Regions from separate parts of the Streptomyces sp. NPDC051183 genome, predicted to be linked through region 2. Evidence: predicted binding sites of a transcription regulator. Region 2 holds the regulator's gene; each other region holds the start of a gene.
The links. Region 2 encodes HrcA, which represses chaperone genes, less so after heat shock. Its sites were predicted from a motif close to TTNGCACTCNGNNNNNCNGAGTGCNAA; they were not measured.
Positions count from the first base shown of each region.

Region 1 (6,874 bases), on a different contig from region 2:
CGCCGCTCTCCTCGGCGAGCCGGCGCACCTCCTCGACGGACTGCCCCCGGAACACCCCGACGGTCAGCACCCCGTCCGGCACCCGCGCGGCCAGCTCCCGCGCGGTGGCGGCGTCGACGGTGCGCGGACTGCCCGGCGCGAAGACGAACCCGACGGCGTCGGCCCCGGCCTCCACCGCCACGTCGACGTCGTGCGGGGTCTTCAGCCCGCAGATCTTGACGAACACGCTCTTCCCGTCGCTCATGGCGGCAAGTCAACCAAACGGCGCTCTGTCACGCCGATACGTCCCACGTTCCGGGCGGCCGCCCGGCCCCGGGGCTCAAGTCCCGAGAGTCCGAGCGCTTTGTCTGTGGAATGGGTGGTGGGCGGAGCCCACCACCACCCACCGCCCTCCCCAACCCCCGCCCATACCAGGCCGGATGGCGATGTGTGATCGGCTTGCCACGCAGGGCCATCAGGCCCTGCCTTGCGGCTGGAAACGAAAATCGGCCCCCGCCGGTGCGCCAACACCGAACGAGGGCCTGACCAAACGAGATCGGACTAGAGACGATCCCCATGGATGACGTCCAGCTTAGTGGTGCCCCGCACCCCCTCGCCAAGCCCGGCTACGGCAAAATCGCCTGCCGCCCCGAAGCCCCCCGCAAGCCGGTGTTCACCCCGGCCCTCACCCCGGCCGAGGTCCGCGCCCACCCGACCCGCATCCGCGAAGGGAATCGCCGATGACCAGTCCGCCGCTCAGCCGAGGCCGAACCGGGGCACCATGGTGTCGAGGAGGCGACGCCATGACCCCCAGCACCGCCGCGCACGCCCAGATGTCCCTGACGGACTTCGAGACGCTGGCCCGCCGCGCACCCGAGACGGTCACGCTCGAATTCATCAACGGAAAGCTCGGAGTCAAGCCGTTGCCCGATCAGCGCCACGGCGCCATCGTCATGTGGCTGCTGCGCCAGTGCATGCAGCAGCGTCCTGAGCTCGCCCTCTACCCCGAGCAGGGGCTGAAAGTGGAGAGCTACCGCACCGGACGAGCCCGCGCCGACGGGGCGCTCGCGCCGTACGACCACTACGCCGCGCAGGAAGGCGAGTGGGCGGATCCGGCCGGGACGCTGATGGTCGTGGAGGTCACGTCCTTCGACCCCGATACCGACCAGCGCGACCGGCGCGAGAAGTGCACCGCGTACGCCCAGGCGGGCATCCCGGTGTACCTCCTCGTCGACCGGGACACGGACATGCTCAGCGTCCACAGCGACCCCGAGGGCGGGACGTACCGGCATTCCGAGTCATACGCCTACGGGAAGAGGGTCATCCTGCCCTCCCCCGTGGGGATCACGCTGGACACCGAGAAGCTCAAGGACTACGCGAACTGAGCCCCCGGAAACGCCCGAGGGCGGCACCCCCTCCGCCGGGAAGGGGTGCCGCCCTCGTTCGAGAACAGCCGATCAACGGCGGGCCGGAGCCCGGGCCGATCAGAAGTCCATGTCACCGCCCGGCATGCCGCCCGGCGCGCCGGCGCCGGCCTTCTCGGGCTTGTCGGCGATGACGGCCTCGGTGGTGAGGAAGAGGGCCGCGATCGACGCCGCGTTCTGCAGCGCGGAGCGGGTGACCTTCGCCGGGTCGATGATGCCCTCGGCGATCATGTCGACGTACTCGCCGGACGCGGCGTTGAGGCCGTGGCCGATCGGGAGGTTGCGCACCTTCTCGACGACGACGCCACCCTCGAGACCACCGTTGACGGCGATCTGCTTGAGCGGGGCCTCCAGGGCCAGGCGCACGGCGTTGGCGCCGGTCGCCTCGTCGCCCGTGAGCTCGAGCTTCTCGAAGACCGCGGAGGCCTGGAGCAGGGCCACGCCGCCACCGGCGACGATGCCCTCCTCGACGGCCGCCTTCGCGTTGCGAACGGCGTCCTCGATGCGGTGCTTGCGCTCCTTGAGCTCGACCTCGGTCGCGGCGCCGGCCTTGATGACGGCCACGCCGCCGGCCAGCTTCGCGAGGCGCTCCTGGAGCTTCTCGCGGTCGTAGTCCGAGTCGGAGTTCTCGATCTCGGCGCGGATCTGGTTCACGCGACCGGCGACCTGGTCGCTGTCACCGGCACCGTCGACGATGGTGGTCTCGTCCTTGGTGATGACGACCTTGCGGGCGCGGCCGAGCAGGTCCAGGCCCGCGTTCTCCAGCTTGAGGCCGACCTCCTCGGAGATGACCGTGCCACCGGTGAGGATGGCGATGTCGCCGAGCATGGCCTTGCGGCGGTCGCCGAAGCCCGGGGCCTTGACGGCGACGGACTTGAAGGTGCCGCGGATCTTGTTGACGACCAGGGTCGACAGGGCCTCGCCCTCGACGTCCTCGGCGATGATCAGCAGCGGCTTGCCGGACTGCATGACCTTCTCGAGGAGCGGCAGCAGGTCCTTGACCGAGCCGATCTTCGAGTTGACGATCAGGATGTACGGGTCGTCGAGGGACGACTCCATGCGCTCCATGTCGGTGGCGAAGTACGCCGAGATGTAGCCCTTGTCGAAGCGCATGCCCTCGGTGAGCTCGAGCTCCAGACCGAAGGTCTGCGACTCCTCGACGGTGATGACGCCTTCCTTGCCGACCTTGTCCATGGCCTCGGCGATGAGCTCGCCGATCTGGGTGTCGGCGGCGGAGATGGAGGCCGTGGAAGCGATCTGCTCCTTGGTCTCGACATCCTTCGCCTGCTCCAGCAGGGCGCCGGAGACGGCCTCGACGGCCTTCTCGATGCCGCGCTTGAGGGCCATCGGGTTCGCACCGGCGGCCACGTTGCGCAGGCCCTCGCGGACGAGCGCCTGGGCGAGGACGGTGGCGGTGGTCGTACCGTCGCCGGCGACGTCGTCCGTCTTCTTGGCGACTTCCTTGACCAGCTCGGCGCCGATCTTCTCGTACGGGTCCTCGAGCTCGATCTCCTTGGCGATGGAGACACCATCGTTGGTGATCGTGGGGGCGCCCCACTTCTTCTCAAGGACGACGTTGCGACCCTTGGGGCCAAGGGTGACCTTGACGGCGTCGGCGAGCTGGTTCATGCCTCGCTCGAGACCGCGCCGGGCCTCCTCGTCGAACGCAATGATCTTGGCCATCTGAAGTGGTCCTCCCGGACAGCGGTGGATTGCTCCCGGACCGCGCCCGCGCCCGCGACGGACGGCCTGCGTGCCCGGCGGTTCCTTCCCGCCGGACCCTGCGGGCCTCACCGACCCGGTCCTCGTCTTAGTAGCACTCTCACCAGGAGAGTGCTAACGCCAATGATTAGCACTCGACCCCCCCGAGTGCAAGCGGCTTCGTGCAACGCCCGGCCGGGAGGCGGGCGGGACACGGGCCGCCGGGGGACGACGTACGAGGGGCCCACATCCCGTGTCCAGGATGTGGGCCCCTCGTGCGTACGCGTGGGCGGTCGATCGCGCCGGGACTAGCCGAGTGCGAGCTTGACCATGTCCGCCTGCGGACCCTTCTGGCCCTGCGAGATCTCGAACTCGACCCGCTGACCCTCTTCAAGGGTGCGGTACCCGTCCATCTGGATGGCGCTGTAGTGGACGAACACATCCGCACCACCGTCGACCGCGATGAAGCCGTAGCCCTTCTCCGCGTTGAACCACTTGACGGTGCCCTGAGCCATGCCTAACTCCCCTATTACTGGCCCTTGCGCAGGACCGCACTTCGCGGTCCCGGGTCAGAACTTGCGCCGGAACGCCTCGACCGGGGCTGAATGTATCCGCACCGCTGCTGTCTGCAACAGGTCAATCCGACGAGAATTCTGGACACGGGGAAAGATTGAAATAGAGTGAAAAGCTGGCATCTTCCAGGGCAACTCGGACCCGGCATAGCACCGCAAACAGCCCATACGGCACTTGCATGTTGACTCAATGTCAACCCTCATGCGACCCGCTCATATGCGGCGGGCAAGAACAGCGGAGGGGACTTCCCCAACCCTACCGCGCCCAACCAAGCAGAATTGCCCCCTCCGCTTATTAGCGGAGGGGGCAATTCTAGATTTTACGTGCCAGCCGGACGCCGGCCGGCCGGGATCAGCCGCCCGCGACGGCCGGAATGATCGAGATGCCGGCGCCTTCCGGCGTCACCGTCTGCAGTCCGCCCTCGAAACGCACGTCGTCGTCGTTGACGTAGACGTTCACGAAGCGGCGCAGCTTGCCCTGGTCGTCCAGGACGCGCGCGGCGATGCCCGGGTGGCTCTTCTCCAGGGACTCGATGACCTCGGCGAGGGTCGCGCCCTCGGCGGGGACCTCGGCCTTGCCGCCGGTGTAGGTGCGCAGGATGGTGGGGATGCGGACGTTGACGCTCATGGCGCTTCTGCCTTTCCGGTGTGCAGGGAGAGAGGATCAGACCAGGCCGGCGGCGCGGAACGCGTCCAGGCTCGGGCGGATGGTGGCGGTCTGCCCGCTGTCCGCGGCCACCGCCTCCAGGGTCTTGAGGCCGTCGCCGGTGTTCAGGACCACGGTGGTCAGCGCCGGGTCGAGCTGCCCGTTCTCGATGAGCTTCTTCGTCACGCCGACGGTCACGCCGCCCGCGGTCTCGGCGAAGATGCCCTCGGTCTGCGCCAGGATCTTGATGGCCTCGACGACCTGCTCGTCGTTGACGTCCTCGACGTAGCCGCCGGTGCGGCGGGCGATGTCCAGGACGTACGGGCCGTCCGCCGGGTTGCCGATGGCCAGCGACTTGGCGATGGTGTTCGGCTTCTGCGGGCGGACCACCTCGTGACCGGCCTTGAAGGCGGTGGACACCGGGGAGCAGCCCTCGGCCTGGGCGCCGAAGATCTTGTACGGCTTGTCCTCGACCAGGCCGAGCTTGATCAGCTCCTGCAGACCCTTGTCGATCTTCGTCAGCTGCGAGCCGGACGCGATCGGGATCACGATCTGGTCGGGCAGCTGCCAGCCGAGCTGCTCGCAGATCTCGTACGCCAGGGTCTTGGAGCCCTCGCCGTAGTACGGGCGGAGGTTGACGTTGACGAAGCCCCAGCCCTCGCCCAGCGGGTCGCCGATGAGCTCCGAGCAGAAGCGGTTGACGTCGTCGTAGTTGCCCTCGATGCCGACCAGGTCGCCGCCGTACACACCGGCCATGACGACCTTGCCCTGCTCCAGGTCGTGCGGGATGAACACGCACGAGCGGAAGCCGGCCCGGGCGGCCGCGGCGCCGACGGCGCCGGCCAGGTTGCCGGTGGAGGAGCAGGAGAGCGTGGTGAAGCCGAAGGCGCGGGCGGCCTCGACGGCGATGGCCACGACGCGGTCCTTGAAGGAGTGCGTCGGGTTGCCGGAGTCGTCCTTGACGTAGAGCTTGCCGGTGACGCCGAGCTCCTTGGCCAGGTTGGCCGCGTCCACGAGCTTGGTGAAGCCGGGGTTCAGGCTCGGCTTGGAGGCCACGTCCGCGGGGACGGGCAGCAGCGGCGCGTAGCGCCAGATGTTCTGGGGTCCGGCCTCGATCGCCGCGCGCAGCGCCTCGGGGTCACCGAGGGGGAGGTCGTAGGCGACTTCCAGCGGTCCGAAACACTCGGCGCAGGCGAAGATCGGACCGAGCTCGAAGCGGGTTCCGCACTCGCGGCAGGAAAGGCCGGTGGCAGGTCCGAGATCGACAGAGGTGGGAGCAGTCTGTGCAGCCATGATGGCGAGGCCCTTTCTCCTCATCTTCCCCATGGCGCACTTCGCCATGAGACGGAATTGGCACCTTCCCTAGCCGGGGACCTCGCGGGAGTGCGCAAAAACGCATCGCGAGAACCGACTGGAGGGTTGCCGGGGCTTCAACGGGCCGTGTCCCTCTGCCCCTCTGGATGAGCGGTATGGCACCGGCACACGCGCTCTATGGCGCGCCGGTGCGTTTGTACGCGGGGACCCCCGGCATGCGGTGGACCTTCGCGTTGTTCAAGACTGTAACCGAAGGCCCGGGCGGTTGAGACAGCCGTCCGAACCGCGAGATGGATCACATTTCGGTCCAAACCAGTAATGAACCCGATGATGAACCAGGGAGTGCAGAAGGTGCTGGAAGAGGTGGAGCGCTGGCTGGCAGACCGCTCCTGGTCCGCCGCCGACCGACCGCTCGACCAGCTGCTTTCCGCCAAGCGGGCAGCGGGGACCACGGTCAGCGTGGTGCTGCCCGCGCTCGACGAGGAAGCGACGGTCGGCGATATCGTCGAGGTGATCCGGCGCGATCTGATCGAGGGACTGCCCGTCCCCCTGGTGGACGAGCTGGTCGTGATCGACTCGGGCTCCACCGACGGCACCGCGGAGGTCGCGGCGAAGGCCGGCGCCCGGGTGGTGCACCGCGACGAGATCCTGCCGCGGATCCCGGCCCTGCACGGCAAGGGCGAGGTGCTGTGGCGCTCGCTGCTGGTCACCACCGGCGACATCGTGTGCTTCGTCGACGCCGACCTGCGCGACTTCTCCGCCGCCTTCGTGTCCGGGATCGTGGGCCCGCTGCTGACCGATCCGGACGTGCAGTTCGTCAAGGCGATGTACGACCGTCCGCTCGGCGACGCCCCCGGCCAGGGCGGGCGGGTCACCGAGCTGGTGGCGCGCCCGCTGCTCAACCTCCACTGGCCGAGACTCGCCGGTTTCGTACAGCCCCTGGGCGGTGAGTACGCCGTACGCCGCTCCCTGCTGGAGCGGCTGCCCTTCCCCGTGGGGTACGGGGTCGAGCTGGGCCTGCTGGTGGACGCGCTGCACACGGTCGGGCTCGACGCGCTGGCCCAGGTGGACGTGGGGGTACGCCTGCACCGCCACCAGGACGGCCAGGCGCTGGGCCGGATGGCCGCGGCGATCTACCGCACGGCCCAGCTGCGGCTCTCGCGCGGGCACCTCGTACGGCCGGAGCTGACCCAGTTCGATCGGGGCCCGGACGGCTTCGTCCCGCACACGTACGCGGT
Region 1 is NZ_JBFBBA010000037.1:24,373-31,246, reverse strand. Features, by position in the region: gene AB0M99_RS28275 (phosphoribosylanthranilate isomerase) at 1-244, opposite strand, end outside; gene AB0M99_RS28270 (hypothetical protein) at 556-723, shown strand; gene AB0M99_RS28265 (Uma2 family endonuclease) at 783-1,364, shown strand; gene groL (chaperonin GroEL) at 1,464-3,086, opposite strand; gene AB0M99_RS28255 (cold-shock protein) at 3,413-3,619, opposite strand; gene AB0M99_RS28250 (MoaD/ThiS family protein) at 4,029-4,304, opposite strand; gene thrC (threonine synthase) at 4,341-5,639, opposite strand; SAM riboswitch class I at 5,633-5,789, opposite strand; gene AB0M99_RS28240 (glucosyl-3-phosphoglycerate synthase) at 5,988-6,874, shown strand, end outside.
Region 1: the regulator HrcA is predicted to act here: its motif matches at 3,253-3,279, upstream of groL (chaperonin GroEL).

Region 2 (6,874 bases):
CGTAGGGCCCGTGCTCGCGCATGAACCGGTTCACGAGCCCGCGGGCCGGCCGTCCGGAGAAGGCCCGGGTCAGCTCGGTACGGACGAACAGCGGGTCGGTCAGCGCCTTCTTGTGCAGCGGGTCCGCACCGGACTCCGGGCACGCCAGGAACGCGGTGCCGAGCTGCGCCGCCTCGGCGCCCGCCGCGAGCAGCGCGGCGATCTGCGAGCCGCGCATCAGTCCGCCCGCGGCGATGAGCGGGAGGCCCACGGCTTCCCGTACCTGGGCCACCAGCGCGAGCAGGCCGACGCTCGCCGTGCCGTCGGCCTGCGGATCGTCGCGGTGGGTCCCCTGGTGGCCGCCGGCTTCGGCGCCCTGGACGCAGAGCGCGTCGGCTCCGGCCGCCTGCGCGGCGCGGGCCTCCTCGACCGAGGTCACGGTGACGACCGTGTACGTACCGACCTTGCGCAGGCAGTCGAAGGCCGTGGGCGGGGGGCAGCCGAAGGTGAACGAGACCACCGGGACGGGGTCCTCGACGAGGATGGCGAGCTTGGCGTCGTATCCGTCGTCGCTGGTGCCGAGGATCTCCTCCTCGGCGAGGGAGATCGAGTACCAGCTGGCCTCTCCGGCGAGTTGCCCGCGGTACGCCTCCACGGCGGCCGGGTCGACGTAACCGGTCTGCGGCATGAAGAGGTTGACGCCGAACGGGCGCCGGGTGAGCGCGCGCAGCTGTTTGATCTCCTGGTACATGCCGTCGGCGGTCTTGTAGCCGCCGGCGAGGAAGCCCAGCCCGCCCGCCTCGCACACGGCGGCGGCGAGCGGAGGGCAGGAGGCGCCGCCTGCCATGGGAGCCTGCACGATCGGGTACGGGGAGAGACCGTTCGGTGCGGAGGACATGGTCTGCATCGTGCCATGTCCCGCTCACGGGACCGAATCACGGCATTCGCCTGGCATAGTCCGCTTACCTCCGGCCTTGAGGGAAGCCCGAGGGAGACCCGGAGGAAGCACGAAGCCCGGTCCGGGGCATCCCCGGACCGGGCTCGTACGTGTTCTCGCGGGCCGGTCAGCGGCCGTTGAACGCGTCCTTCAGACGGCTGAACAGACCCTGCTGGCCCGGCGCGAACTGACCCGTCGGCCGCTCCTCGCCGCGCAGCTTCGCGAGCTGGCGCAGCAGGTCCTCCTGCTGGGGGTCCAGCTTGCCGGGGGTGGTGACCTCGACGTGGACGATCAGGTCGCCCCGGCCGCCGCCGCGCAGGTGCGTGACGCCGCGCCCGTGCAGCGGGATCGCCTGCCCGGACTGGGTCCCGGGCCGGATGTCGATCTCCTCCATGCCGTCCAGCGTCTCCAGCGGGCACTTGGTGCCCAGGGCCGCGGCCGTCATGGGGATGGTGACGGTGCAGTGCAGGTCGTCCCCGCGCCGCTGGAAGGTCGGGTGCGGCAGCTCGTGGATCTCGACGTAGAGGTCTCCGGCGGGGCCGCCGCCGGGGCCGACCTCGCCCTCGCCCGCGAGCTGGATGCGGGTGCCGTTCTCGACGCCCGCGGGGATCTTGACGGTCAGGCTGCGGCGGGAGCGGACCCGGCCGTCGCCCGCGCACTCGGGGCACGGGGTCGGGACCACGGTGCCGAAGCCCTGGCACTGGGGGCAGGGGCGCGAGGTCATGACCTGGCCCAGGAAGGACCGGGTGACCTGCGAGACCTCACCGCGGCCGCGGCACATGTCACACGTCTGCGCCGAGGTGCCGGGGGCGGCACCCTCGCCGGAGCAGGTGGTGCAGACGACGGCCGTGTCGACCTGGATGTCCTTGGTGGTGCCGAAGGCCGCCTCGTCCAGTTCCAGGTCGAGGCGGATCATGGCGTCCTGGCCGCGGCGGGTGCGCGAACGCGGTCCGCGCTGCGAGGCCTGGCCGAAGAAGGCGTCCATGATGTCGGAGAAGTTGCCGAAGCCACCCGCGCCGAAGCCGCCCGCGCCGCCGCCGCCCGAGGAGGACAGCGGGTCGCCGCCGAGGTCGTAGACCTGCTTCTTCTGCGGGTCCGAGAGCACCTCGTACGCCGCGTTGATCTCCTTGAAGCGCTCCTGCGTCTTCGGGTCCGGATTCACATCCGGGTGGAGTTCACGCGCGAGGCGCCGGAAGGCCTTCTTGATCTCGTCCTGCGATGCGTCGCGGCGCACGCCGAGTACGGCGTAGTAGTCCGTGGCCACTTACGACTCCGCCAGGATCTGTCCGACGTAACGTGCCACTGCGCGTACCGCTCCCATCGTTCCGGGGTAGTCCATGCGGGTCGGTCCGACCACGCCGAGTTTGGCGACTGCTTCGCCGCCCGAACCGTAGCCGACCGAGACGACCGACGTGGAGTTCAGTCCCTCATAGGCATTCTCATGCCCGATCCGTACGGCCATTCCCGACTCGTTGGCCTCGCCCAGCAGCTTGAGGAGCACGACCTGCTCCTCCAGCGCTTCGAGCACCGGCCTGATCGTCAGGGGAAAATCGTGTCCGAAGCGGGTGAGATTGGCGGTTCCGCCGATCATCAGCCGTTCTTCGGCTTCCTCCACGAGCGTTTCGAGGAGGGTGGCGAGGACGGCCTTGACCGTCGCCCGGTCCTCCGCCTCGAAGGACTCCGGGAGGTCCTGCACGAGCGGCGGCACGTCCGTGAACCGCCGGCCGACGACCCGGCTGTTGAGCCGCGCCCGCAGATCTGCGAGCGACTGCTCGCCGAAGGGGGTCTGGCAGTCGACCAGCCGCTGCTCGACCCGGCCGGTGTCCGTGATCAGCACGAGCATCAGGCGCGCGGGTGCGAGCGAGAGCAGCTCGACGTGCCGGACCGTGGAGCGGGTCAGGCTCGGGTACTGGACGACGGCGGCCTGCCGGGTCAGCTGCGCGAGCAGCCGTACGGTGCGGCCGACCACGTCGTCGAGGTCGACGGCGCCGTCGAGGAAGTTCTGGATGGCGCGGCGCTCGGGCGACGACAGGGGCTTGACCCCCGCCAGCTTGTCGACGAAGAGCCGGTAGCCCTTGTCGGTGGGGATCCGGCCGGCGCTGGTGTGGGGCTGGGCGATGTAGCCCTCTTCTTCCAGCACGGCCATGTCGTTGCGCACGGTCGCGGGCGACACGCCGAGCCGGTGGCGCTCGGTGAGCGCTTTGGAGCCGACCGGCTCCTCCGTCCCGACGTAGTCCTGGACGATGGCGCGCAGCACTTCGAGTCTGCGTTCGCTGAGCATCGCGCGCACACCTCCAGCTGTGGTCCGTTGCCGTGTGAAGCTCGGTCGTTGGCACTCTGGGCGTTCGAGTGCCAGAGATCCCCCGCTCAGTGTACGGCCGGGTGGTCAGGCCCTGGCAAGGGTGGCCCGTCACGGTAGCGTCGCGGCATGGACGTGCATTGGGAAGAGGCGGGCTGGGAACGGCTGACCGGGCGGGCCGGGCGGCGGCGCCTCCCGGTGTGGGACTGCACGGTGGGGCTGGTGGTGGGGGACGAGTCGGTACTCCTGATCGACCCCGGATCGTCCGTGCGGGAGGGCTCGCAGGTGCGGGCCGAGGCGGAGCTGCTGGCCGGTCGGCGCGTGACCCATATCGCATTCACCCACGGACATTTCGACCACGTGATGGGCGGGGCCGCCTTCGCGGGGGCCGAGTTCTACGGGCCGGTCGGCTTGGACGCCCTGCTGTCGAGCGGCCGCGGCCGGGACGAGCTGCGGGCGGACGCGGTGCGGCACGGGCTGGCGCCGGACCTGGCCGCCGGGGCCGCTGACCTGCTGGTGGCGCCGGGGCACCTGGTCTCGGGCGAGTGGACGCTGGACCTCGGCGGGGTGCAGGTGCTGCTCGCGAACGTGGGGCCCGGCCACACCCGGCACGATCTCGCGGTGTTCGTTCCGGGCTCCCGCGAGGTGGTGTTCTGCGGGGACCTGGTCGAGGAGTCGGGCGAGCCGTCGGCGGGCCCCGACGCGGTGCCCGGGCAGTGGCCCGCGGCCCTGGACCGGCTGCTGTCGCTGGGCGGGGACGACGCGCTGTACGTGCCGGGTCACGGAGCGGTGGTCACCGCGGCTTTTGTCCGTGCGCAACGCGACACACTGGCACAGCGGTTCGGCGTGTCGGAGGCGTGAGCGCGCCGCCTCTCCTACCCTCGGCCGGATGCGCGAGTACTCCCCCGACCTGACCCCGCAGTGGAAGCGCCCGAAGGCCGTGCCCGAGGTGGCGGCCGAGCCCGACCTGGTGGTCGAGGTGGCGGGTACGGACTTCTGCGGCGCGGTGGTGGCGTGCGAGGCCGGCACGGTGACCCTGGAGGACCGCTTCGGCAAGCGGCGGGTGTTCCCGCTGGAGCCGCGGGGCTTCCTGCTGGACGGCGCGGTGGTGACGCTGACCCGCCCGCCGCGGGGGCCGGCCGCCCCGGCCCGTACGGCCTCGGGGTCGATCGCCGTCCCGGGGGCGCGGGCCACGGTGGCGCGGGCGGGCCGGATCTACGTCGAGGGCCGCCACGACGCCGAGCTGGTGGAGCGGGTCTGGGGCGACGACCTGCGGATCGAGGGCGTGGTGGTGGAGTACCTGGAGGGCATCGACGACCTCCCGGCCATCGTGGCCGACTTCGCCCCGGCCGCGGACGCCCGGCTGGGCATCCTGGTGGACCACCTGGTGCCCGGCTCGAAGGAATCGCGCATCGCGGCCTCGGTGACCTCGCCGCACGTGCTGGTGGTGGGCCACCCGTACGTGGACGTCTGGCAGGCGGTGAAGCCGTCCGCGCTGGGCATCGGGGCCTGGCCGGTGGTCCCCCGCGGCCAGGACTGGAAGACGGGCATCTGCCGCGCCCTGGGCTGGCCGGAGAACACGGGCGCCGCGTGGCAGCACATCCTGTCCCGCGTGACGTCCTACAAGGACCTGGAACCGACCCTCCTGGGCCGTGTGGAGGAGCTGATCGACTTCGTCACGGTCGACGGCCCCGCCTGATCGCGGCCCCGGGCCCGGAGCCCTTGGCAGCCCGCCCCGGCGGGGGTCAGTCCACCAGGTCCCGGACCACCGCGTCGGCCAGCAGCCGCCCGCGCAGGGTCAGCACGGCGCGTCCCGCCTCGTACGGACCCGTCTCCAGCAGGCCGTCCGCCAGGGCCCGGCGGGACGCCGCCAGGCCGGCCGGGGCCAGCAGGGACAGCGGTACGCCGTCCACCAGCCGCAGCTCCAGCAGGATCCGCTCCACCCGCCGGTCCTCCTGCGACAGCAGCTCCCGCCCCGCACCGGGGGACCGCCCCTCCGCGAGCGCGGCGGCGTACGCGCCGGGGTGCTTCACGTTCCACCAGCGCACCCCGCCGACGTGCGAGTGCGCTCCCGGGCCCGCGCCCCACCAGTCGGCGCCGCGCCAGTACAGCTCGTTGTGCAGGCAGCGCCCGGCCTCGCTCGTGGCCCAGTTCGACACCTCGTACCAGGAGTACCCGGCCTCGGCCATCACCGAGTCCGCGATCAGGTACCGGTCCGCGTGCACGTCGTCGTCCGTCATCGGGACCTCGCCCCGGCGGATCCGCCGGGCCAGCTGGGTGCCCTCCTCGACGATCAGGGCGTACGCGCTGATGTGGTCGGGCCCCGCGCCCAGCGCGGCGGACAGCGACGCGCGCCAGTCCTCGTCCGACTCCCCCGGCGTCCCGTAGATCAGGTCCAGGTTCACGTGCTCGAAGCCCGCCGCCCGCGCCTCCGCGACGCACGCCTCGGGCCGCCCGGGCGTGTGCGTGCGGTCCAGCACCTTCAGGACGTGCTGCTTCGCGCTCTGCATGCCGAAGGAGATCCGGTTGAAGCCGCCGGCCCGCAGCTCGGCCAGGTACTGCGGGTTCACGGACTCCGGGTTGGCCTCGGTGGTGACCTCGGCGTCCTCCGCGAGACCGAACTCGTCCCGGATGGCCGCGAGCATGCGTACGAGGTCCCCGGCCGGCAGCAGCGTCGGCGTACCGCCGCCCACGAACACCGTCCGTACGGCCCGTGAGTCGTCGCCGAGCACCTTGCGGGCCAGGCGGACCTCGTCGATCAGGGTGTCGGCGTAGTTCTCCCGCGAGGCGAGCACGCCGCCGGTGCCGCGCAGCTCAGTCGCCGTGTAGGTGTTGAAGTCGCAGTACCCGCAGCGCGTGGCGCAGTACGGGACGTGCAGGTAGAAGCCGAGCGGCCGGTCCCCGGCCCCCGCCAGGGCGTGCGACGGCAGCGAGCCGTCTTCGGGCATGGGTTCACCGTCGGGCAGTGCGGAAGGCATGGGCCCATTGTCCCGCACTGCCCCATGGTCGTTTACGCCCTCGGCCGGGCCCCGGGCTAGGGGGTGCCAGACGACCCGGGCCCGGCCATGATCCGCCAGACACCCCCTAGGCCTCCCGCGAGCCCTCGTACATCTCCTCGATGAGGTGCTTGAACTCACGCTCGACGACCGGGCGCTTCAGCTTCAGGCTCGGGGTGAGGTCCCCGTGCTCGACGTCGAGGTCGCGCGGGAGCAGCCGGAACTTCTTGACCGTCTGCCACTTCTGCAGGCCCTCGTTCAGGGTCTGGACGTACGTCTCGATCATGCGGTTGGTCTCCGGCGCGGCCAGCACCTGGGCGTACGTCTTGCCCTCCAGCCCGACCTCGGCGGCCCAGGTGAGGATGGACGGCTCGTCGAGGGCGATCAGGGCCGAGCAAAAGTTCCGGTCGGCGCCGTGCACGACGATGGTCGACACGTACGGGCAGATCGCCTTGAACTGGCCCTCGATCTCCGCCGGGGCGACGTACTTGCCGTTCGAGGTCTTGATCAGGTCCTTCTTGCGGTCGGTGATGCGCAGGTAGCCGTCGGGCGACAGCTCGCCGATGTCACCGGTGTGCAGCCAGCCGTCGGACTCCAGGACCTCGGCGGTCTTCTCCGGCTGCTGGTGGTAGCCCTGCATGATGCCGGGGCCGCGCAGCAGGA
Region 2 is NZ_JBFBBA010000033.1:4,155-11,028, reverse strand. Features, by position in the region: gene AB0M99_RS26490 (nitronate monooxygenase) at 1-877, opposite strand, end outside; gene dnaJ (molecular chaperone DnaJ) at 1,044-2,180, opposite strand; gene hrcA (heat-inducible transcriptional repressor HrcA) at 2,181-3,197, opposite strand; gene AB0M99_RS26475 (MBL fold metallo-hydrolase) at 3,345-4,076, shown strand; gene AB0M99_RS26470 (DUF3097 domain-containing protein) at 4,105-4,914, shown strand; gene hemW (radical SAM family heme chaperone HemW) at 4,961-6,193, opposite strand; gene AB0M99_RS26460 (AMP-binding protein) at 6,300-6,874, opposite strand, start outside.

Region 3 (6,874 bases), on a different contig from region 2:
GCCTGGGTCGTGCAGTTCACGCAGGGCGCGGCCAAGGACCTGGGCGGCTCCGGGGTGCGGCTGATGGCGCTGTGCCCGGGCTTCGTGCGCACCGAGTTCCACCAGCGGGCGGGCATGGGCACGGACAACATCCCCGGCTGGATGTGGCTGGACGCCGACAAACTGGTGGCGTCGGCACTGGCCGACCTGGCGCGCGGCAAGACGGTGTCGGTTCCGGACCCCCGGTACAAGGCGCTGATGGGCGTGGTGAAGCTGACGCCGCGCGGGCTGCTGGGCGGGGTGTCCTCGCGTACGGGCCGCAAGTACGGGCCGCAGTAGCCGGGCCACCCGATCCGCCAAATGGGCGAAATCTCCCTAAAATGGACACGTCTTTAGTGGACACGTCCATCCAGCCCGGGAGACGCCATGACATTCGTACAGATAATCGATTACAAGACCAGTCGGCAGGACGACCTCAACCAGCTGCTCGACCGGTACGTCTCGCAGAGCCAGGGCAAGCGCACCGTCACCCACAGCATCGTGGGCAAGGACCGCGAGAACGAGAACCACTACGTGGACGTGGTCGAATTCCCCTCGTACGAAGAGGCCATGAGGAACTCTCATCTCCCGGAGACGGACAAGATGTTCCAGGAGATGGTGGCCCTCTGTGACGGGATGCCCAGCTTCACCAACCTGGACGTCGTCCGGGACGAGCACCTCAACACGATGCTGGTGAACCGGATGTACGACGAGATCGCGATGAAGGGAGACATGTCCGTCATCCCCGAGGTCTTCGCGACGGACTACCGCGACCACGACATCAGCAACCCCGAGGACAAGATCGGGCCCGCCGGAATCCGCGAGGACGTGGAGGGATGGCGGAGCGCCTTCGACTTCAGCTTCACGAAGGACGCCCAGATGGCACAGGACGACTACGTCACCACCCTGTGGACCTGGACCGGCAAGCACAAGGGCGAGTTCATGGGCGTCGCACCGACCGGCAAGACCTGCACGATGACCGGCACGACGGTCTTCCGATGTCAGGACGGCATGATCAAGGAAGGCTGGTGGCACTACGACGCCATGGCCCTGATGCGCCAACTGGGCGTGATGTAGGCCCCGCACATACGGGAAGGCCCCGTTCCGCAGCTGCGGAACGGGGCCTTCCCCATGCGTGGCGCGATCAGTGGCTGTGGCCGTGACCGTGGCCGTGGCCCGCGTCGGCCTCTTCCTCGGCCGGCTTCTCGACGACCAGGGTCTCGGTCGTGAGCAGCAGGGAGGCGATGGAAGCGGCGTTCTCCAGCGCGGAGCGGGTGACCTTGACCGGGTCGATGACGCCGGCCTTCACCAGGTCGCCGTACTCGCCGGACGCGGCGTTGAAGCCCTGGCCCTTGTCGAGCTCGGCGACCTTCGAGGTGATGACGTAGCCCTCGAGGCCGGCGTTCTCGGCGATCCAGCGCAGCGGCTCGACGGCGGCGCGGCGCACGACCGCGACACCGGTGGCCTCGTCGCCGGCCAGGCCGAGGTTGCCCTCAAGGACCTTCACGGCGTGGACGAGCGCGGAGCCACCGCCGGAGACGATGCCCTCCTCGACCGCGGCGCGGGTCGCCGAGATGGCGTCCTCGAGGCGGTGCTTCTTCTCCTTGAGCTCCACCTCGGTGGCGGCGCCGACCTTGATGACGCAGACGCCGCCGGCGAGCTTCGCCAGGCGCTCCTGCAGCTTCTCGCGGTCCCAGTCCGAGTCCGTGGACTCGATCTCGGCCTTGATCTGGTTGACGCGACCGAGGACTTCCTCGTGGCTGCCGCCACCGTCGACGATGGTCGTGTCGTCCTTGGAGATCGTGACGCGGCGGGCGGAACCCAGTACGTCCAGACCGGCCTGGTCGAGCTTGAGGCCGACCTCCTCGGCGATGACGGTGGCACCGGTGAGGGTGGCCATGTCCTGGAGCATCGCCTTGCGGCGGTCGCCGAAGCCGGGGGCCTTGACGGCCACGGCGTTGAACGTGCCGCGGATCTTGTTGACGACGAGGGTGGAGAGCGCCTCGCCCTCGACGTCCTCGGCGATGATCAGCAGCGGGCGGGAGCCGCCGGCCTGGATGACCTTCTCCAGCAGCGGCAGGAGGTCCTGGATCGAGGAGATCTTGCCCTGGTTGATCAGGATGTACGGGTCGTCGAGGACGGCCTCCATGCGCTCCTGGTCGGAGACCATGTACGGCGAGAGGTAGCCCTTGTCGAAGGCCATGCCCTCGGTGAACTCCAGCTCCAGGCCGAAGGTGTTGGACTCCTCGACGGTGATGACACCGTCCTTGCCGACCTTGTCCATCGCCTCGGCGATGAGCTCGCCGACCTGCTGGTCCTGCGCGGAGAGCGCGGCCACGGCGGCGATGTCGGACTTGTCCTCGATCGGGCGGGCGGTCGCGAGGAGCTCCTCGGACACGGCCTTGACCGCGGCGTCGATGCCCTTCTTCAGGGCGGCCGGGGAAGCGCCGGCGGCGACGTTGCGCAGACCCTCGCGGACCAGCGCCTGGGCCAGCACGGTGGCGGTGGTGGTGCCGTCACCCGCGATGTCGTTGGTCTTGGTCGCCACCTCCTTCACGAGCTGCGCGCCCAGGTTCTCGTACGGGTCGTCCAGCTCGACCTCGCGGGCGATGGTGACACCGTCGTTGGTGATGGTGGGGGCGCCGAACTTCTTGTCGATGACGACGTTGCGGCCCTTGGGGCCGATCGTCACCTTGACCGTGTCGGCAAGCTTGTTGACGCCGCGCTCAAGGGCACGACGGGCGTCCTCGTCGAACTTCAGAATCTTCGGCATGGAAGCGGTTCAGCCCTCTCGATAACTCGGGTTTAACGAACTGCGCCCCTCGCCGCCCGGCAATCAGCGGGGTGACCAGGGGCGCAGCTCAAAGCAGTGCTTTGGTGAATTACTTCTCGACGATCGCGAGCACGTCGCGAGCCGAGAGGACGAGGTACTCCTCGCCGCTGTACTTCACTTCGGTGCCGCCGTACTTGCTGTACAGCACGATGTCGCCGACGTTGACGTCCAGCGGGAGACGCTGGCCGTCCTCGAAGCGACCCGGACCGACCGCGAGGACGACGCCCTCCTGGGGCTTCTCCTTCGCGGTGTCCGGGATGACCAGGCCGGAGGCCGTGGTCTGCTCGGCGTCGAGCGGCTGGACCACGATGCGGTCCTCGAGCGGCTTGATGGCAACCTTGGAGCTGGCGGTCGTCACGATCCGACCTCCCCCTTCGGAGATCCGGGGTTAACTGTCTGAGGTGGCGACCAGGTCGATCCGTCGTCGCGGGTGCCGGACCTGCCTGTCGCTGTGTTGGCACTCACCGGGGGCGAGTGCCAGGTGCGAGACTATTCCGGTGATTAGCACTCGGTCAAGCGGAGTGCCAATCACTGCCGTGGGCGTTGCGCGGAGGTGGCCGCCCGGCCCCTGGAATCCGCACGCGCGAGCGACTCCGACCCGCTACTGTCCGCGCCATGACCAGGACGAACTCCGGCCTCCGACGGGTGCACGCCATCCCGGTCGCCGTCGGACTCGCGTGCGGGATCTACGCGTTCTCGTTGGCCGTACCCAGGCTCGCGACCCAGCTGACGGGGGTGGACGGCACCTTCCGCGCGGAGCGGTGCACCTGGGAGAAGGTCTCGGCCGAGGACCTGGAGGCGGCGTGCACGGGGTCCTTCACCGCGTCCGACGGATCCTTCACGATCAGCCGGATCAGGGCGGAGGGCTGGTTCGAGACCCCGCCGACCGGACCGGTCGTCTCCCGGGTCAGCGGCCCGTCGGCCGACAAGGCCGTGCGCCCGGGCGTCATCACCTCGCTGGCCCCCATGGGCCTGGGCCTGGTGGCCCTCGCCTTCCCCGCATGGGCCCTGACCGCGGCCGGCCGCGAGCTCCTCGGCCGTCGGCGTGCGGGACGCGGGGCCCCGCACGCAGCAGTCACGTCCGATATGTGACGCTTGAGCGATGCGCATCCTGGTGGTCGAAGACGAAGTCGGCCTCGCCGAGTCCCTGCGGCGCGGCCTGGCCGCCGACGGCCACTGGGTCGAGGTCGCCCACGACGGCCACCGCGGCCTCGAACTCGCTCTCACCGGCGGCGCCTCCCCCGGAGCCGCGGGCGGACCGTACGACGTCGTCCTCCTCGACCTGATGCTCCCCGGGCTCACCGGGTACGAGATCTGCACCCGGATGCGAGCCCACGGCAACCGCACCCCCGTCCTGATGCTGACCGCCAAGGACGGCGAGTACGACGAGGCCGAGGGCCTGGACTCCGGCGCCGACGACTACCTCACCAAGCCGTTCTCCTTCGTCGTCCTCGCCGCCCGGATCCGCGCACTCGCCCGCCGCGCCGGCGCCCCCGAACGCGCCACCACCCTCCAGGCCGGCGACCTCGTCCTCGACCCCCAGGGCCGCCGCTGCCGCCGCGGCGCGCAGGACATCGAGCTGACCGCCCGCGAGCTCGGCGTACTCGCCTGCCTGATGGAGCAGCCCGGCCGGGCCGTCGCCAAGCAGGACATCCTCGACGTCGTCTGGGACACCCCGCACGGCATCGACCCGAACATCGTCGAGGTCTACGTGTCCTCGCTCCGCAAGAAGATCGACGCCCCCTTCGGCCGCCGCTCGATCCTCACCGTCCACGGCACCGGCTACCGGATGGCGCCCGACGGTGGTTAGGACCGTCCGTGCCCGCGCCGCCGCTGCCGCCGCCCTCGCGATGGCCGCCGTACTCGCCACCGGAGGGCTGTGGCTGTACACCCTGCTGCGCGCCAACCTCCTGGAGAACACCACCGGCCGCACCGAGCTCGCCGCCCGCAAGGTCGCCGCCCAGCTCGACGCCCGCACCCTCCAGCCGGGCGGCCGGCTGCCCGTGCCCGAGGGCGGGGTGGACCTGGTCCTCGTACGGGACGCGCAGGGGCGCACCGTCAACAGCACGGCGGACCCGGCCGGCACCGGCACCGGCACCGGCACCGGCAAGGACTCCCCCGACTTCGGCGGGCTGCGCCCCGGCGCCGGGACGGACTCCCGGTCGACGGTCCTGCCGCCCGAGCGCCCCGGCGCGGAACGGCGCGTGGTCGTCGTGGTCCAGGCCCCCGGTCCGCCGGGGGCGCACGACCCGCACCTCGTGTACGCGATGACCGTGCTCGGCGACGTCGACGACGCGACCAGCGCGGCCGCCGTCGGGCTGCTCGCCGGCTCACCCCCGCTGATCGCCTTCGCGGCGGGCCTGGCCTGGTGGGTGGCCGGGCACGCGCTGCGCCCCGTCACCGCGATCCGAACCGAGCTGGCGGCCGTCACCGCGAGCGAGCTCGACCGGCGGGTCCCGGACCCGGGCGGCGCCGACGAGATCGCGCAGCTGGCCCGGACGGTCAACAACACGCTCGACCGGCTGGAGCGCAGCGACGCCCGGCAGCGGCAGTTCACCGCCGACGCCTCGCACGAGCTGCGCAACCCCCTCGCGGCCGTCCGGTCCCGGCTGGAAGTGGCGCTGGCCATGGACCGCCCCGACCGGGAGTCGGTGGCCGCCGCACTGGCCGACACCGAGCGGCTCCAGCGCATCGCCGCCGACCTGCTCCTGCTGGCCCGGCTCGACGGCGGGCCGGCGCCGCGCACCGAGCCGGTGGACCTCGCGCTGCTCGCCGCCGAGGACGCGGCGCGGCGCCCGAACCCCCGGGCCCGGCTACGGCTGGACGCGCGGGCGCCCGTACCGGCGGCCGGGGACCCGGCGCGGCTGGAGCGGGCGCTGGCCAACCTGGTGGACAACGCCCTGCGGTACGCCCGCGCGGAGGTCGTCGTACGGGCGGCGCAGGAGGACGGCTGGGCTCTGCTGGAGGTCACGGACGACGGCCCCGGCATCCCGGAGGCCGACCGGGACCGGGTCTTCGAGCGGTTCGTACGGCTGGACGCGGACCGGGGCCGGGCCAGCGGCGGGACCGGTCTGGGCCTGGCCATCGCCCGGGAGATCGCGCGGGCGCACGGGGGCGACGTACGGGCGCCGGCGGCGCCGTCCGGGGGCGCGCAGCTGCTGCTGCGCCTGCCGGGGCGCCCGCCCGGGGGCACCGCCGCGCCCCGGGTCTGAAGGCGGGTTCAGGACCTTCAGCTTTTCTTCAGCACCGTGCCCCCACCATCGACAGGCATGACTGCGCAACGGAGGAAGACCAGCCGCCGCAAGCCGCTGACGCGCCGGCGCCGGCTCGGCCGCACGCTGCTGATCACCGGCTGCGCGCTGACCGTGATGGCGGGCGGCGGCGCCTGGTACGTCTACAAGGACCTGGTCTCCAGCATCGGCAGCTCCAAGGCGCTGGAGGGCGCCGAGAAGTCGAAGCACGGCGATACGAACATCCTGCTGATGGGTCTCGACAGCCGCCGCGACCAGAACGGCGAGGACCTGCCGAAGGAGATCCTCGACAAGCTGCACGCCGGCGCCAGCTCGGACGTCGGCGGGTACAACACGAACACCCTGATCCTGCTGCACGTCCCCGGCGACGGGGGCAAGGCGAAGGCCTTCTCGATACCGCGCGACGACTTCGTCACCCTGTACGGCGTGCCCGGGTTCACCGGGAAGAGCAAGATCAAGGAGGCGTACGGGCTGGCCAAGGCCAAGGTCGAGGACCAGCTCGTCGCCAAGGGGGTCAAGGACAAGCGGCAGCTGGAGCACGAGGGCCGCGAGGCGGGGCGCAAGGCCGAGATCGAGACGGTGCGCAACTTCCTGGGCGTCCCGATCGACCACTTCGCCGAGCTGAACCTGGCCGGTTTCTACCACCTGGCGAGCGCACTGGACGGCGTACCGGTGTGCCTGAAGAAGGCGACGAAGGACTCCTACTCGGGGGCCGACTTCCCGGCGGGCAAGCAGACCCTGAACGGCCAGCAGGCCCTGGCCTTCGTCCGGC
Region 3 is NZ_JBFBBA010000011.1:155,614-162,487, reverse strand. Features, by position in the region: gene AB0M99_RS12815 (SDR family oxidoreductase) at 1-318, shown strand, start outside; gene AB0M99_RS12810 (ester cyclase) at 406-1,095, shown strand; gene groL (chaperonin GroEL) at 1,163-2,791, opposite strand; gene groES (co-chaperone GroES) at 2,901-3,209, opposite strand; gene AB0M99_RS12795 (hypothetical protein) at 3,467-3,943, shown strand; gene AB0M99_RS12790 (response regulator transcription factor) at 3,954-4,661, shown strand; gene AB0M99_RS12785 (HAMP domain-containing sensor histidine kinase) at 4,654-6,063, shown strand; gene AB0M99_RS12780 (LCP family protein) at 6,121-6,874, shown strand, end outside.
Region 3: the regulator HrcA is predicted to act here: its motif matches at 3,353-3,379, upstream of groES (co-chaperone GroES).